DNA from 3 places in the Alteromonas sp. AWQ4_252 genome. Region 3 is predicted to be linked to each of the others. Evidence: predicted binding sites of a transcription regulator. Region 3 holds the regulator's gene; each other region holds the start of a gene.
What was found. The regulator FNR, encoded in region 3, switches genes on or off when oxygen is low (the NO sensors DNR and NnrR bind a similar motif). The targets are predictions, from matches to a motif close to TTGATCTAGATCAA.
Positions count from the first base shown of each region.

Region 1: hemN (oxygen-independent coproporphyrinogen III oxidase) is a predicted target of FNR. The motif match lies at 3,537-3,550, and genes of this name have one in related genera.
Region 2: ACXACM_RS10155 (DUF3149 domain-containing protein) is a predicted target of FNR. The motif match lies at 2,266-2,279, and genes of this name have one in related genera.

Region 1 covers NZ_JBSWSV010000001.1:3,324,968-3,330,186, reverse strand. Annotated here, with positions in the region: gene modA (molybdate ABC transporter substrate-binding protein) at 1-437, shown strand, start outside; gene modB (molybdate ABC transporter permease subunit) at 427-1,104, shown strand; gene ACXACM_RS14660 (ATP-binding cassette domain-containing protein) at 1,092-2,105, shown strand; gene hemN (oxygen-independent coproporphyrinogen III oxidase) at 2,106-3,476, opposite strand; gene ACXACM_RS14650 (TonB-dependent receptor) at 3,587-5,219, opposite strand, start outside.
Region 2 covers NZ_JBSWSV010000001.1:2,289,290-2,294,508, reverse strand. Annotated here, with positions in the region: gene aroC (chorismate synthase) at 1-382, opposite strand, end outside; gene prmB (50S ribosomal protein L3 N(5)-glutamine methyltransferase) at 388-1,326, opposite strand; gene smrB (endonuclease SmrB) at 1,413-2,000, shown strand; gene ACXACM_RS10155 (DUF3149 domain-containing protein) at 2,019-2,144, opposite strand; gene ACXACM_RS10150 (transglycosylase SLT domain-containing protein) at 2,484-3,065, opposite strand; gene gshA (glutamate--cysteine ligase) at 3,211-4,812, opposite strand; gene ACXACM_RS10140 (M16 family metallopeptidase) at 4,889-5,219, opposite strand, start outside.
Region 3 covers NZ_JBSWSV010000001.1:2,971,514-2,976,732, reverse strand. Annotated here, with positions in the region: gene ACXACM_RS13170 (heavy metal translocating P-type ATPase) at 1-2,319, shown strand, start outside; gene ccoS (cbb3-type cytochrome oxidase assembly protein CcoS) at 2,325-2,516, shown strand; gene ACXACM_RS13160 (sulfite exporter TauE/SafE family protein) at 2,509-3,177, shown strand; gene fnr (fumarate/nitrate reduction transcriptional regulator Fnr) at 3,202-3,939, shown strand; gene ttcA (tRNA 2-thiocytidine(32) synthetase TtcA) at 4,087-5,028, shown strand; gene rssA (patatin-like phospholipase RssA) at 5,031-5,219, shown strand, end outside.

The DNA of each region.
Region 1 (5,219 bases), 350 kb from region 3:
ACGGTACTAAGGTTTCCACCGTTGCAGATTTTTTTAAGCACAATGATTCTGCTGTTGTTGCCTTAGCAAACCCGAGGTTGGCGCCTTACGGCAGTGCTGCACAATCGGTTATTAATCAGTTTGACGCAAACAAAAAGCGCAGGTTTGTAAGAGGGCAAAACGTGTTGCAGGCCATGCAGTATTTTCAGACCGCGCACGTTGATGCCGCTTTTGTTTCCCGGTCTTTGGCCATGCAATCTGACGCTAATTACCTCATTCCCCCTCCTCATTGGTATGCGCCAATTGTGCAGTCGATGGTTATTGTAAAAGGGGCTGATCACCCCTATGCAGCAAGGCGGTTTATGCAGTTCCTACTGTCTAATGATGTGCAATCCAGATTAAAAAAATGGGGATATGGCGCGGTAATAAAACAGCAGGGGGTTTACGTTGGACACTGATCTTTCGGCTATTTGGCTAACCGCAAAACTCGCCGCGATAACCAGCGTTGTTTTGATGATCATTGGCGTACCGCTTGCCTGGAAGCTTTCCCGCTGGAAGCACAAGGCAAAACACTGGGTGTTAGCGGTGGTTGCTTTGCCCTTAGTTCTACCGCCCACTGTTTTGGGGTTTTATTTGCTTGTTGTTTTTTCTCCAAATGCCATTGGTGGACAACTATGGCATGCCATAGTGGGCGAACAACTGGCATTTTCTTTTGCAGGTCTTGTCGCAGGTTCTGTGGTTTACTCTTTGCCCTTTGCAGTACAGCCACTCTACGCCAGTTTCATTCAACTGGACAGTCGTTACATAGATGTGGCGAGAACCTTGGGTATGTCAAGGTGGTCCTGTTTCAGGCGAATAATAATGCCCATTTGTAAACCGGCATTTGTAGTTGCGTTGGGACTTAGCTTTGCTCACACGGTGGGTGAATTTGGTGTGGTGTTGATGATAGGCGGTAATATTCCTGGAGAAACACAGGTGTTGTCCATTGCATTGTTCGAGCATGTTGAAGCACTTGACTACCCGCGAGCCCACTTGCTGGCCTTTGGTTTGTTAGTCTTCTCTTTTTTCATGATGGGCCTGATGTATCGCTTTAACCGCAATGGAGTGTCTTCATGGAAGTCTTAGTTAAAGCGGGTTTACCCGGTATTGACCTTCATGCCAGTATCTCGTTGCCCGAAAAAGCGAGTTTTGTTGGCATGAGTGGCCCTTCCGGGGCGGGGAAATCTTCCTTTCTCCGATGTCTGGCTGGATTGAACAAGCGAGCCAGTGTTAGCGGCCAGTGGGGTTTTCAGCTATCAGGTGATGTCAGAGTGGGGCTGGTATTTCAAGACAGCTTGCTGTTCCCCCACTTGTCGGTGGGACAAAACCTCCTTTTGGCTGCAGATTTTGCCCGCAAGCAAACATACCATTTTGATGAAGTGGTACTGGGCTGTCAGTGTAACCACCTGATGACACGGATGCCTGACGCTCTATCAGGGGGAGAGGCTCAGCGCGTTGCGATTGCCCGAGCCTTGTTAAATTCCCCTGACATTCTGCTGTTGGACGAACCTGTAAGTGCTATGGACAGCAAATTAAAACACGCAGTTTTGCGTTACTTATCTTCTTTAGCGGGAAAAGGACTGCGAGTGCTTATGGTTTCCCACGACTTAAGAGAACTTGCATTGTATTGTGACTATATGGCGTGGTTAGAAAGTGCGAGCATCATCCACCAAGGGCCGTCGGGAGAGGTCATTGCTGCGATTACAGAAGAAGTCACTGAATTTGAAACCCCATTTTCTGTACTGACAGGGCGACTATCGGCCGAACTTACCGGGCATGCATGTTATGAGATCAGTTGTGAAAATTATCTTATTTATGCTCGCAACCCACATATTGAAGGAGATAAAGCCACATTAACCGTGGATGCCAGAGACGTAAGTGTCGACCGGGAAGCGGCATTAGCATCTTCCATTGTGAACAGTATTCCCTGCAGTGTGGAGCAGATATCAGAACCCCGGGATGGGCAAGTTATGCTGACATTGAAAGCTGGTCATCAGCGCTTATTTGCGCAAATAAGCCAGCTCTCTCAGGACAGATTGGGCTTCACGCCGGGGGAAAGGGTCACAGCCAGGTTTAAACTTCGCTGATTAAATAACCCGTGAATAGCGATGAAGGTTGCTCTTTTGTGCCAAATAGGCATCAAATGTCATCGCAATCACCCGAATGAATAGACGAGCGCTGGGTTTAACGTAGATACTACCGGTACATAGTGTAATCATTTTGTCGTCAATGAATGTCTGTAAAGCGGTTAATTCCTTTTCAAAATAATACGCAAAACAGATAGAAAATCGCTTTTCAACTTCGTCAGTATCAATCCGTAAATTACACATCAGTTCTTGAATAACATAGCGCCTTATTATGTCATCACGAGAGAGGAAACAACCGTGATCCTGAGTTGGTTCTCCGTAGTCCAACTTGCTGTAATAGTCATTAAGGGTCTTTGGGTTTTGCAGGTAAGCGGGACCAACTGCGCTGATGGATGACACGCCCAAGCCCAATAAATTCAAGTCTCCCATAGTGGTGTACCCCTGGAAATTGCGGTGCAATTCACCCGCTTGCTGTGCTTGGGCAAGCTCGTCATTGGGCAGGGCAAAGTGATCCATGCCAATGAGTTCGTAACCCTCACGACATAAAACCTCCATGGCCAGTTTCATCAGCGCTGTTTTGTTATGTGCCTGAGGCAGCCAAGCATCGTTAATCTTTCTTTGTGCAGCAAACCGCGAAGGCAAGTGTGCGTAACTAAACAGAGATACGCGGTGTGGACGCATCTTGAGGACTTGATCTAAGGTATCGTTGAACGTGGCAACAGTTTGATGTGGCAAGCCGTAGATTAAATCCAGGTTTACAGATGTCATGCCCATCTGTTTAGCATCACTTACCAGCGATGCTATATGTGACGTTTCTTGCACGCGATTAATAGCTTGCTGTACTTTTTTACTGGTGTCTTGAACGCCGATGCTCAGGCGATTAAACCCCAGTTTTTTTAAACCGCTAAGGTATTCTGACGTTACACCTCTGGGGTCAATTTCAATACTTTTTTGTACCGCTGGATGTAACGTAAAATGGTTTGTCAGTAGCGTCATCAAACGATTCTGTTGGGCTAAAGTAAGAAAACTTGGCGACCCTCCTCCCAAGTGAATCTGTTTCAAAGGTGAAGCTTTAGCGCAGGCGGGAAGCTGTTTAATTTCTTTTTCCAGATAGTCGAGGTAACGGTCTGCTTTTTCCTGATGTCGGGTCACAATTTTATTGCAACCGCAGTAGTAGCAAAGCTGATGGCAAAATGGAATGTGAATATACAATGACAATGGCTGTAACCGGGATTGATCAAATGCAGCTTCGAGGGGATTTTGTTGCGGCAGTGAAGTGAACTCCAATGCGGTGGGATAGGATGTGTAACGGGGGCCGTTAATATTATACTTACTTAACAGTGGTTCGTTGAACAGACTTTGTACAGACATTGAGAGCACTCGACGTTAAATTGATAACGCAAAGTGTATAGAGGAAGAAAATCACCGGTATTGATCTCCTTCAAAGAAGTGGCGTGACAGTGTTTGTTATTGGCAGTTAATTAAAAGTGCTTTTGCAATGTCAGCCCGAAAGAAATAGGTTGTCCGGGATAAGCCATGAGTTTGCCGGTCTGTACTGGTACATCAAAACCGTTTCTGGCGACGTATTCCTCATTGAGCAGATTTCTGGCCCACAAGGTAAAATCTGCATCCCACTGGGGAACGACGAGCTGAACCCTGGCATTCACTAAGGCATAATCTGACATATGCTTATAAGGGTCGTTATTGTGATCGAGTAAGTAATCACTGAAATACTGATAGTCTGCCCCTATTATTAGCGGGTACTGACCAAGCATTAGTGTTTGTGCGAGCATAAGAGTAACTGAAGTTTCAGGTTCAAAGCCCAATCTATTACCCGTTCTGGAACAGTATGGTAGTTCTGGTGACTGTCGTCCGGGGTCGTCACTATCTGTATGCCAGGTGTATGTCGCCCAGCATGTGCCTTTTTCGAATCGGGCAAATTTAGCAAGGGTTCTCGCTAGGTTGACTTTAACCTCCAGGTCGCTGTTTGCAAACCAGGTCATTTCCACTTCGAACCCCTTAGCGTCTATGTCTCCGGCGTTTTGCAAATTAAAGCCGAGCCCTGTAAATGTCGAGGCTTGCAAATCCGTAATTCTGGTTGAATGAATCGCCGCATTAATGCGAAGGTTTAAGGGTTCAATATCCTTCTTTACACCTATTTCAAATGCCATTGACTTCTCAGGGGCGAACTGCAATGCAAGGCCTTCAGCAATGCGATCGGTATTCATACCTCCTGATTTAAAGCCTGTCGCGGCACTTAGGTAATACAAAGAATCAGAAGCGGGTTGCCAGCTAAGCTTGGTTGTACCTGTGATTTGGTTATCTGTGCGAGTCTCATCAACGGGGGGGCGGGGTAAAATTGAAGCCGTGTTGAGGAAGTAAAATCCCCATCCTGGCTGTTGAAACGGGGCTAAACTACCAAGATCTGATAGGTTGGGCACCTGGTTGGTTGCCAGCAGTGTCGCTGTATTGATAAGCGCTCCGGTAGCTTCTACAGGGTTGGGCCATCGATTCTTTTCTGTTTGTAAGCCATTGATCCCAGGCCCAGTTTCTGTATATTCGCCGCGCAGGGTTTTGCGTTCGCGGGTATATCTAAGCCCTGCTGTAACTGTCCATTCAGGTTTAAATTGCCAATCAGTCTGAGCAAATAACGCGGTACTGTTTTGTTCCTGATAGGCAGTGTGGGCAAAGTCGGTGTTTGCTGGTGTCGGGTTAGCAACAGGCGCTATCAGGCCGGATGTAGCTTCACTTAACACATTGATGCCATCTAAAAGAGGCGATAGTGCGGAAGCACTTTGCGAAAAAAAATCCACGTACTGATCGCCAATAGTGATAGCAAAATCTAGATTGAGGTTCTGACTGAAATAATATATCCCGGCTACAGTGGTCGTTGTGGGAGTAGAATAGGTGAAACGAAGTTCCTGAGAGAAGGCCTGTTGCTCTGCATCATTAGTGGTAGATAGTAAGTCGACATTAGTAAAGTCAGTGTCTGTTTCATCAACGCTATCAATACTTCGCCATGCTGTTAGTGCGTGAAAAGTTAACGGTGCAGAGTATTCCCAGGTGAATTCTGCAGATAGTCCTTTATCACGCATAACAGAATGAGGGGCATCG
Region 2 (5,219 bases), 680 kb from region 3:
CAGACGAGCGCCCACCGCCGCGATAATCGCGGGCACCATATTTTTGATGATAGGTATAATCGGCGTGACCAGGGCGAAAGCGGTCTGAGATATTTGAATAGTCTTTGCTGCGCTGATCAGTATTTTGGATCAGCAGCCCAATACTGGTTCCTGTGGTTTTTCCCTCGAAGACACCTGAGAGGATCTGTACCTCGTCACCTTCACGCCGTGCAGTTGTGTAGCGGGATGTACCCGGTTTTCTGCGATCCAAATCGACCTGTAAATCTGCCTCTGAGATTTCTAATCCTGGAGGACAGCCATCCACAACACCGCCAATGGCAATACCGTGGCTTTCACCAAAGGTCGTCACAGTGAACATTTTTCCAAAGCTGTTACCCGACATCTGTGTTATTCACCCTTCCCGTTTAAATATTCAATTAATGATGCTTTGGACACTGCAAATATACCGTGACCACCTTGCTGCAATGTTACCCATTCTACATCAAGACCTGGGAAACGATCTGCCATGTGTACTTCTGAATTACCGACCTCAACTAACATCCAGCCATTGTCTTTGAGATAAGCCGGTGCTTGTTGGACCATAATTTCAACCAAATCGAGACCGTCTTCACCAGCGGCTAAGGCAAGTTCAGGCTCATGTTGGTATTCATCAGGTAAATCACTCATGTCTTCATCGTCAACGTATGGCGGGTTAGATACGATCAGATCGTACTGCTGACCTTCCAGACTGGTAAACAAGTCAGAGTGAATGGGAAAGACTCTGTGCCCTACCCCGTGTTCCTGAATATTAAAATCTGCCACTTCCAATGCATCGTGGGAAATATCTACGGCATCAACCTGGGCAGACACAAAACCATGTGCCAATGCGATAGCGATACAACCCCCGCCAGTGCACATGTCTAAAATAGCAGTAGGTTCGCCATGGATATAACCTTCGAAACGATTTTTTATCAGTTCGGCAAAAGGAGAGCGAGGAATGAGTACCCGTTCATCAACGTAAAATGGCAAATCGCAAAACCATGCTTCGTGCGTAATATACGGCAGAGGCATTCGAGTTTGTACCCGCTTTAAGACCAAATCCGCGACTTTTTCTTTTTCTGATGCAGTTAAGCGCGCAGAAAACAAACCGTCACCGGTTCTTGCGGTTAGATCTTGCGGTAAATGCAGGGCAAACAGGGTGAGACATACTGCTTCGTCCCAACTGTTGTCCGTGCCATGCCCATAATATAAATGTGCGTCATTAAACCGACTGACCGCCCATCTCACCATATCCAAAATAGTGTGGAGATCATGAATAGCTTCATCTAAATATATCTTATCGGTCATTGGCTGGGCTACATCGCTAACATAAAGCTGGTATCATACCGAAACTCAGAGGAGCACCCAACTGAATTTATAGGTAATTCGGTTCTATGTTGTACAAAGATGTGGAGACAGCCCCGTTGGCAGACAAACCCAATCACGGAAAACAAAATGAGGACATGGCTTTGTTTCGGGAAGCAACCGCTGGGATCAAGCCTCTTAAACAAGATAAGGTTGTAAAACCTCGTAAAACTACTGTTGTTAAACCCTTGCGCAGCGCTACCACGCCTGATTCACACCAACGCAGACAGCTGGACGCGAGTTTTGCTTTTTCTGATATTTATCAGGCAAGCCTGCCTGACGCTGGGCCCATGAGATATTGTCGCCCGGAGGAACCCACACACAGCCTGAAACGATTGCGCCGTGGTGACTTTTATCCCGAACTGGTATTAGATTTACACGGGTTAACAAGAGAGAATGCGAAGCTAGAAATTTCAGCATTACTTTATACTGCGAGAAAAGAGCTAATTGACTGCGTCGCCATTGTACACGGCATTGGAGCAGGCATCTTAAAGGGCGCCTTGCCCCACTACCTGGTACAACACCCCCATGTCATAGCGTTCCACCAGGCTCCCCTGGAATATGGTGGGCAAGGCGCATTACTGGTACTTGTGGAAACTCTGGAGCCTGTTCAGTAGCTGTCTGTACGGTACTGACTAGTGATCTTCACTGGCACTGTTATGCATGAAGAGATAAGTGTAGTACCCCATCATCACAACCACAATAGCAATGCCAAGCAACGAACCCCATACCACCGGATCTTTTAGCATCATCATTAACATAATTTTCTCCTCATTGGCGTTTGTCAATTCACCCGACTGTTTATTCAGTACTAGTGTGCCTAACGGCAGGGAGACGTTCTGTGATCTGAATCAATAGCCGGAACCAACCTGATGGCAAACACTGATTGAGATCAATAAAACAAAAGAGAAATAAAAAAATAAGAAATTCACCAAAACGTTATTGCAAATCATTATCATTTACAATATAGTAAATTTGCCTGTTCGACGTTGGGTGATTAACGGTCTTGGCTTAGCGTCGATTGTAGGCAGGTGTGTGGTGCGCCTGCCTACTTCTTTTTTCGAATACCTACTCTCATAAACTCAGCATTCAATGAAGGGCTAGGAAAACAACTTCCAGAACCAACTTTTCTGCAAATCTGCCTCGCAGCGTTTTAGCTGTGTTGCATAACGCAAAGACCGGGATTTTACCTGGCTGGCTACTTTTTTAAGCCATGGTTTTTTATTGTAGGTATGGCGTTGATACCCCCCCCAGCCTTCGTGGTAATTGAGATATTGAGCGTAGCCGTCCCATTTTGATACACCATTTATTTTGTGGGATTTAGAAATAAACCAGCCCATAAAATCCATGGCATCATCAAAATCGTCACGATCGGCCCAACTATTCCCCGTTTCCTTGACATAGTCTGCCCAGGTTACCGTTTTTGCCTGAGAGTAACCGTAAGCTGAACTCACCCTGCCCCATGGTATCAAGCCAAAAAACACATAATCTCTTGGCGGCAGCGCATTGTGTCGGAAGCTACTTTCCTGGTACATGATGGCCATGGGAATATGAATGGGCACCCCCCACTTATCCCGGGCATCAGCAGCAGCATCGTACCAGTCATCTTTTTCATAGAAGATTTCACAGATATCGCTGGTATCCTGTGGAGGAGACGTGGCACACCCCTGAAGCACTGAGATTGCAAGAACGACAGAAAAAAGTACGAAAAATTGTGCAGGAGATTGGAACTTTTTCAACTTTGGTTGTCCAAATTAATGTTCTAGCAAAAAATGTGTGTGTTTCCCTGGAACAATCTTTATGCCTGGCTCCCTGCCGGGCATTTTTTTATTCAGATTTTTGTGCCATGGGCTCAGCAAAATAGTCGCTAACGAACTGTTCAAAAGATACTTCATCCCCAGCTTCAATGGCGGTTTGTTCTGCCAGAGAGGATGCTGCCATTGAAAGAAAATCAGCTTCGCTGTAATAGCTGTAGTCATGGGTTTTGAGTTGCTGAGCATATTGCTTTGCAAGCTTTAATCCGAATTCACTGTTGTCCATATCGTCATTCAGCAGATTAGATAGCAGACGTCCTGATGGCGTAAGCCCCGGATCCTGAACTTTTTTCCACTCTGCATCTACGGCAGTAGAGTAGTCTTTTGAACCATTGGCTTCATCCAGCAAGCTGGCGGTTTGCCTAAAATAGCTGAATAAGGATTCAGCCCACGCAGCAAAACCATGCTCCTGTCCTTTTAGTGACAACATGAGCGCCGGTTTGCGCCCTTCCAGTACCACCCTATCCATATTTTCGCGACACTCAGCCAGTTCAGGTGCATCCATTTCCGGACTATCCAGCATAAGGCAAGTCACCATAAATACATCGAGAAAGTCCATTTGCGTTTTATCAATGCCCACTGGCGTAAACGGATTTACGTCGAGCACTCTTACCTCTACGTAGTTAACACCCCGACGTACCAGTGCATCAGTGGGCTTTTCCATAGAAGCTGTTGGTTGTTTAGGTCTGATCGGGGAGTACAATTCATTTTCAATCTGAAGTATATTTTTCGACAATTGCTGGAAATGCCCGCCTTCACCGGAAGCAAATTGCCCGAATCGGCTGGAAGGGGTGTACATTGCACTTCGCAACTTATCAACATAAGTAGACAGTTGGTTGTAGCAAATTTGTAGCGCCGACTGCTCTGAGTTGGTGTAGCCTAAATCACTCATTCGCAATGAGGTAGCGTACGGCATATATATTGTGCCCTTACCAACTTTCTTAAAGGGTAAGGCTGTTTCCTTTCCGCTTAAAAAAGACCCGCACAACGCTGGGGATGCACCATACAAAAACGGCAATAGCCAACAATAACGGCGATAGTTGCGAATTAAAGCAAAATAATCTGCCGAAACCTGATCGGTAGAATATTCAGTATTGTTGAGCGCCGCCCACGCCTGCCAGAAACTGTCAGGTAGTGAAAAATTAAAATGGACCCCCGATATTGCCTGCATCATGCTGCCGTAACGATTTTTCAGGCCCATGCGATAAACCCGCTTCATTTTACCCACATTGGACTCGCCAAAATAAGCTAACGGGATTTCGTCCTGGTTTTCAATAAAGCACGGCATGCTCATAGGCCATAACAGCTCTTCACCAATGTTATCCATGGTAAACTTGTGTATGTCTTTGAGTTGCGTGGTAGTTATCTCACTTTTCGCGACAGGTGGCGTAATGAACTCAAGGAGTGATTCAGAGAAGTCCGTGGTAATACACGCATGAGTTAGCGCTGAACCCAGCGATTCCGGGTGACCGGTTTGCGCGAGCTTACCATTTGTCTGTATGCGTAAACCCTCTCGCTCTACGCCGTGTTTAATATCCTTTAATGCTGCCTGAAAATGCTCAGACTTCATCGCCTCCAGGCGATAGCTAAAAGTTGGCTTTGATGAGATCAACATGTTCATCCATAATGGGGGGGAAGCTCCATCAAATGGGGGGCTTCCCACTATTTTCAATAGTAAAATGACGCTGTAGCTAGTTCAGTGACAACACTTCTATCGGCAAACCCAGAGTTTCCAGCGGTTTCATTAACGTTGTTTTATCACCAACCACGATAATTTGCATCTCATCTGCGTTCAATTGTTCTTTGGCGACGGCCTTGAGCTTCTCTACTGATACTTTCTTTATCAATGCTGTTTGTTCATCCCGGTAATTTTTAGGTAAGTCGTAAGCCAGTAATTGCCTTAAAAACGCCACCTTGCTATTAGGTGTTTCATATTCAAGCGCATCGCTTAACGTAAACGCGTTTTGCATGAACTGAAGTTCTTCCTCAGTAGGGCCGTTTTCCTGATACTCGCGAATTTCC
Region 3 (5,219 bases):
CAACCACTCACGGCTGTCGTACTCAATGAAACCAGGCCAATGTGTTGTCCTGGGTGTAAAGCGGTAGCTGAAACAATCGTCGAGAATGGGCTTGAAGATTATTATCAGTTTCGAACTGAGCCCGCTGTGAAAGGCGAGAATCCGCCTGAAGACGCTTTTGCAAAGCTCAATGTATTTGACGAACCAGCGTTACAGGAAGAGTTTGTTTTTGATGAAGGCAAACACAAACAAATCGAGTTAACACTGGAAGGGATAACCTGTGCTGCATGTGCGTGGCTCATAGAGAAGCAACTGTCGAAAGTAGCGGGCGTGAAACAAATTGCCGTTAATGTGGCGCAACGACGGGCCATTGTCAGTTGGGATCCACTACAAATACCCCTTAGTAAAATCATGGCTGTTCTACAGAAAATTGGCTATCCGGCATTACCGTTTCACGCCGACCAACACGAAGAAAGTTATAAAAAAGAAGACAAACAGTTCCTAAAGAAGCTGGGACTCGCCGGGCTAATGACTATGCAAGTAATGATGCTGGCTGCAGCGCTTTACTTCGACTTGCTAGACAGTATGGATTCGACAACAAAAGAATATTTCCATTGGATAGCGCTGGTGCTCACAACACCGGTAGTGGTGTATTCCGGGAGTACGTTTTACATCGGAGCGCTCAAAGCTTTGTCGGCAAGAACGGTAAATATGGATGTGCCTGTTACCATCGCTATTTTTGCGACCTATTTAGCGGGTATCAAAGCCACCTTTTTACAACAGGGCGATGTCTATTTTGAGTCCATCTGTATGTTCATTTTTCTGCTTTCACTTAGCCGTTTTCTTGAACATCGAAGTCGACACAAAGCCGCTCAACTATCAGCCAACCTCATGCAGTACATTCCAATTACGGCTTCAACTCTTTCCTCTGATGGTGGGATCAGAGAGGTTTTAGCTAAAACCCTGACTGTGGGAGAAACGGTAGTTGTAAAAGCAGGCGAAACCATTCCCATTGACGGGATCATAGTTGAAGGTGAATCATCTGTAGATGAATCAATGCTTACCGGTGAATTTGAGCCGGTACGTAAAAATGTGAGCGACACTGTCTACGGTGGCACGATAAATCAGGTGGGTGTGTTAAAAGTTAAGGTAACGCAAACATTAAAGCACGCTCTGGTTAATCAAATCATTAGACTGCAAAGTCAGGCATTTGCCAGTAAACCCCGCATTGCACAGATGGCCGATACGTTTTCTAGCTACTTTGTTTTTGCTGTGCTCGTGATAGCGTGCGCCACTTACATATTCTGGTGGCTAAAGGGCAGCGATGATGGGTTCTGGATAACAATTTCAGTGCTGGTAGCAACCTGCCCTTGTGCTCTCGGCCTTGCTACACCATCAGCCCTAACCTGCGCTATGGCGGCGCTAAATAAACAAGGAATACTAGTAAAGCGTGCCGATGCACTGGAGCAGGTAAACAAAATTGATACCCTGGTAATGGACAAAACAGGTACGCTTACCGAAGGAAAATTTAGCGTTGCTACACGATGGTACCAAGAAGGTAGTCTGGACGTATGGCTTATCGCTGCATCGCTGGAAGCCCTATCCGAGCATCCTCTTGCACGAGCATTCACCTGTGAAAACGTGCTGCCGGTAACACAGTTTGAAGTCGTCCCTGGCCATGGTATTTCTGGCGTTATTGGCGCTAAGCACTACAAAATGGGGTCTGCTGCCTTTACTGGTATTAGCCCACAATCGGTTCCTATCACCGCAAACGTATTTCTGGTCTCAGGCACACAATGCCTCGCTGCGTTTGATGTTACAGACAGCATTAAACCCGACGCTTTCAACGCCCTTTCCCACCTTCGTGAGAAGGAACTCATATTATTAAGTGGTGATATACAGGAAAATGTAGACAGAGTAGCCAGTGCTATGGCTATTCCTAACGCTATGGGTGAGAAGACGCCCCAAGCTAAATACGATACAGTATTGTCAATGCAGCAAAGTGGCAAGGGGGTCATGATGCTGGGAGATGGCATCAATGATTCGCCTGTTCTTGCAGCAGCCGATGTATCAGTTGCAGTGGGTAATGCCAGTGATGTTGCTAAAAACGCAGCAGATATTCTGCTAATAAACGACAAACTGAATAGCCTGCCTAAGTTGTTTGAAATGGCGCGGCGGGTTACCCGGACAATAAAACAAAATATGGCATGGGCACTAGGCTACAACATGATTGTGCTGCCTTTTGCGATGTCTGGTGTATTAACCCCGTGGATGGCAGTGATTGGCATGAGTTTAAGTAGTATCATTGTCGTTACAAATTCAACGCGCTTATTGAAGTAATCATTATGAGCATTATCTATGTCCTCATTCCTTTAGCGATAATTTTAGTTGCATTGGCCATTGCAATTTTCTTTTGGGCAGTTAAATCTAATCAGTTTGAGGATTTAGATCGACAAGGATATAGTATTTTGTTTGACGACGACCTGCCTCCAGAAGAAAAAAAACTGGCCGAAGAGCGTAAAAAGCTGAATGAATGAACTGGGTTTTCTTTCCTCTCTTCTAATCGGTCTGGCCGGAGGTATTCATTGTATCGGCATGTGCGGTGGTGTCAGTTTGGCAATGAATGCAGCAATACATGCAAGGCGTAACAAATTATTATATACACTCGCGTATAACGCCGGCCGAATATTCAGTTACGTTATTGCCGGAATATTAACTGGCGCATTTGGCCAAATCGCTACACACTACGTGCCTTTATCAGGCCCAATTTTACTCGTTATAAGCTGTATTATGTTAATCGCTATGGCGGCTTACCTGGGAAATTGGTGGCGAGGGCTAACCTATATTGAGCAAGCAGGTTCAATCATCTGGCGCTACTTACAACCACTATCAAAACGCTTTATTCCGTTCAAAACGCCGTTTCATGCTGTTCCCTATGGAATGATTTGGGGCTGGCTACCATGCGGCCTGGTCTACTCAACGCTTACCTGGGCTTTAGCATCGGGAAGTGCTCTGGACGGTGGCCTGATAATGGCTGGGTTTGGTTTAGGTACACTGCCTACTTTAATTGCAACTGCGCTTGGGGCACAATGGCTTTCGAGGCAGCTAAAACAATTTTGGGTCCGTCAAGTTATCGCTTGTAGTTTATTGTGTTACGCGCTCTTGTTGATTGTACGAGTATTCGATACTATACATTAGATTTTTCGCATTTATGGTGAGTTTATGCAACGCCGAACAGATTTTTCTATTCATTGTCAAAATTGTAGCTTTAGTCATCTATGTCTGCCTGTTGCGTTAAACAAGACAGAGGTTGAGTCACTCGACGACATCATCGAAAGAAAAAAGCCTCTGCACAAGCAAGATATTCTCGTAGAAGCGGGTGATAAGTTCACCTCTCTTTACGCTGTGAGAGCAGGCTCGTTTAAGAGTTTTGTAACTGATAAAGAAGGTGAAGAACAAATTATAAGCTTTCATTTTCCCGGTGATATTATTGGCTTCGACGGTCTTCGGGATGAAACTTATCAGAGCTATACACAAGCCCTCGAAACCGCTATGGTCTGCGAGCTACCGTATGCGACACTGGATAAAATAGCTGAACAATTCCCCAAATTACGCCACCAGATCATGCGCTTTATGAGTGCAGAAATAAAACAGGATCACGAAATGATGATGCTGTTAAACAAACGCACTGCTGAAGAACGACTCATTTATTTTATCGCCCATCTATCCGGTCGCTTTGAAGAGCGTGGCTTTTCTCATCGCCAGTTTAATTTGAGTATGACCCGCAATGATATCGGCAACTATTTGGGGCTTACGGTAGAAACTATCAGTCGTTTACTCACCCGCTTTCAAAAGGAAGCTATCCTCAAAGTTGACGGGAAGCTAATTACTATTCTCGATTTTGACGCCATGGATAAAAAGCTCCATTCAATGGACATTCCCACCAACTGTATCGAATAAAATTCAGGCCATCAAAAGACACAGGAGGCCTATCACTTTTGCAACCACGTTTTTTCGCCTGTGCCTTTCTGCGTTATTCTAATTGGCGGCATCGGTTTACTCGGCGTATAATGCACCTTTTGTTTTGACCAACTGTTTTGAATTGCCATGAATCACACTGCCTCTTCTCCACTTACTGAACCGAGCCACAGCGCACAAAGTAAGCAAAAATATAACTTTAACAAACTTCAGAAGCGTCTGAGAAGACACGTGGGTAAAGCAATTGACGACTACAAGATGATCACAGATGGCGACAAAGTCATGGTGTGTTTATCTGGTGGTAAAGACAGCTATACCATGTTGGATATACTGCTTTTCCTGCGCAACATAGCGCCTATACATTTTGATATCGTGGCGGTTAATCTCGACCAAAAGCAGCCCGGGTTTCCAGAGCACATTTTACCTGAATATCTGGCCAGTATTGACGTAGAGTACAAGATAGTCCAGGAAGACACCTACTCTATTGTTAAGGATAAAATTCCTGAAGGTAAAACAACTTGCTCACTGTGCTCGCGGCTTCGGCGCGGGATCCTCTACCGCACAGCCAAGGAAATCGGCGCAACAAAAATTGCATTAGGCCATCATCGTGATGATATGCTCGAGACCCTTTTTCTAAATATGTTCCACGGTGGAAAATTGAAGTCTATGCCACCAAAACTGGTGAGCGACAACGGTGAACATATCGTCATACGCCCATTGGCATACTGCAGTGAAAAAGACATTCAAAAGTACTCTGATGCTGCTTCGTTTCCGATCATACCTTGCAATTTATGCGGCTCTCAGGAAAATCTTCAACGACAGAATATTAAGATGATGCTTCAGGATTGGAATAAACGGTTTCCAGGTCGAATAGAATCCATGTTTCGTGCTATTCAAAACGTCGCGCCTTCGCACTTGGCAGACAAAAATCTCTACAATTTTGCCGACATCACTACAACAGGCTCGCCAGTTGCAGACGGTGACACGGCATTCGATGCTCCCGCTTTTCCTGATGATGATCAAGAGTCATCAACAGCTGCTTCGGTAAATATAGTTAACTTAACGGAATAATAATGAAAATAGGATTAGCTTTAGGCGCTGGTGCAGCTCGCGGCTGGACTCACATTGGCATTATTCAGGCACTTGAAAAATTGGGCGTGCACATTGACATTGTGGCGGGCTGTTCCATTGGTGCTTATGTAGGTGCTGCTTATTCAAGCGGTAAACTCGAGCCTTTAAAAACTTGGGCGTCTTCCCTTACC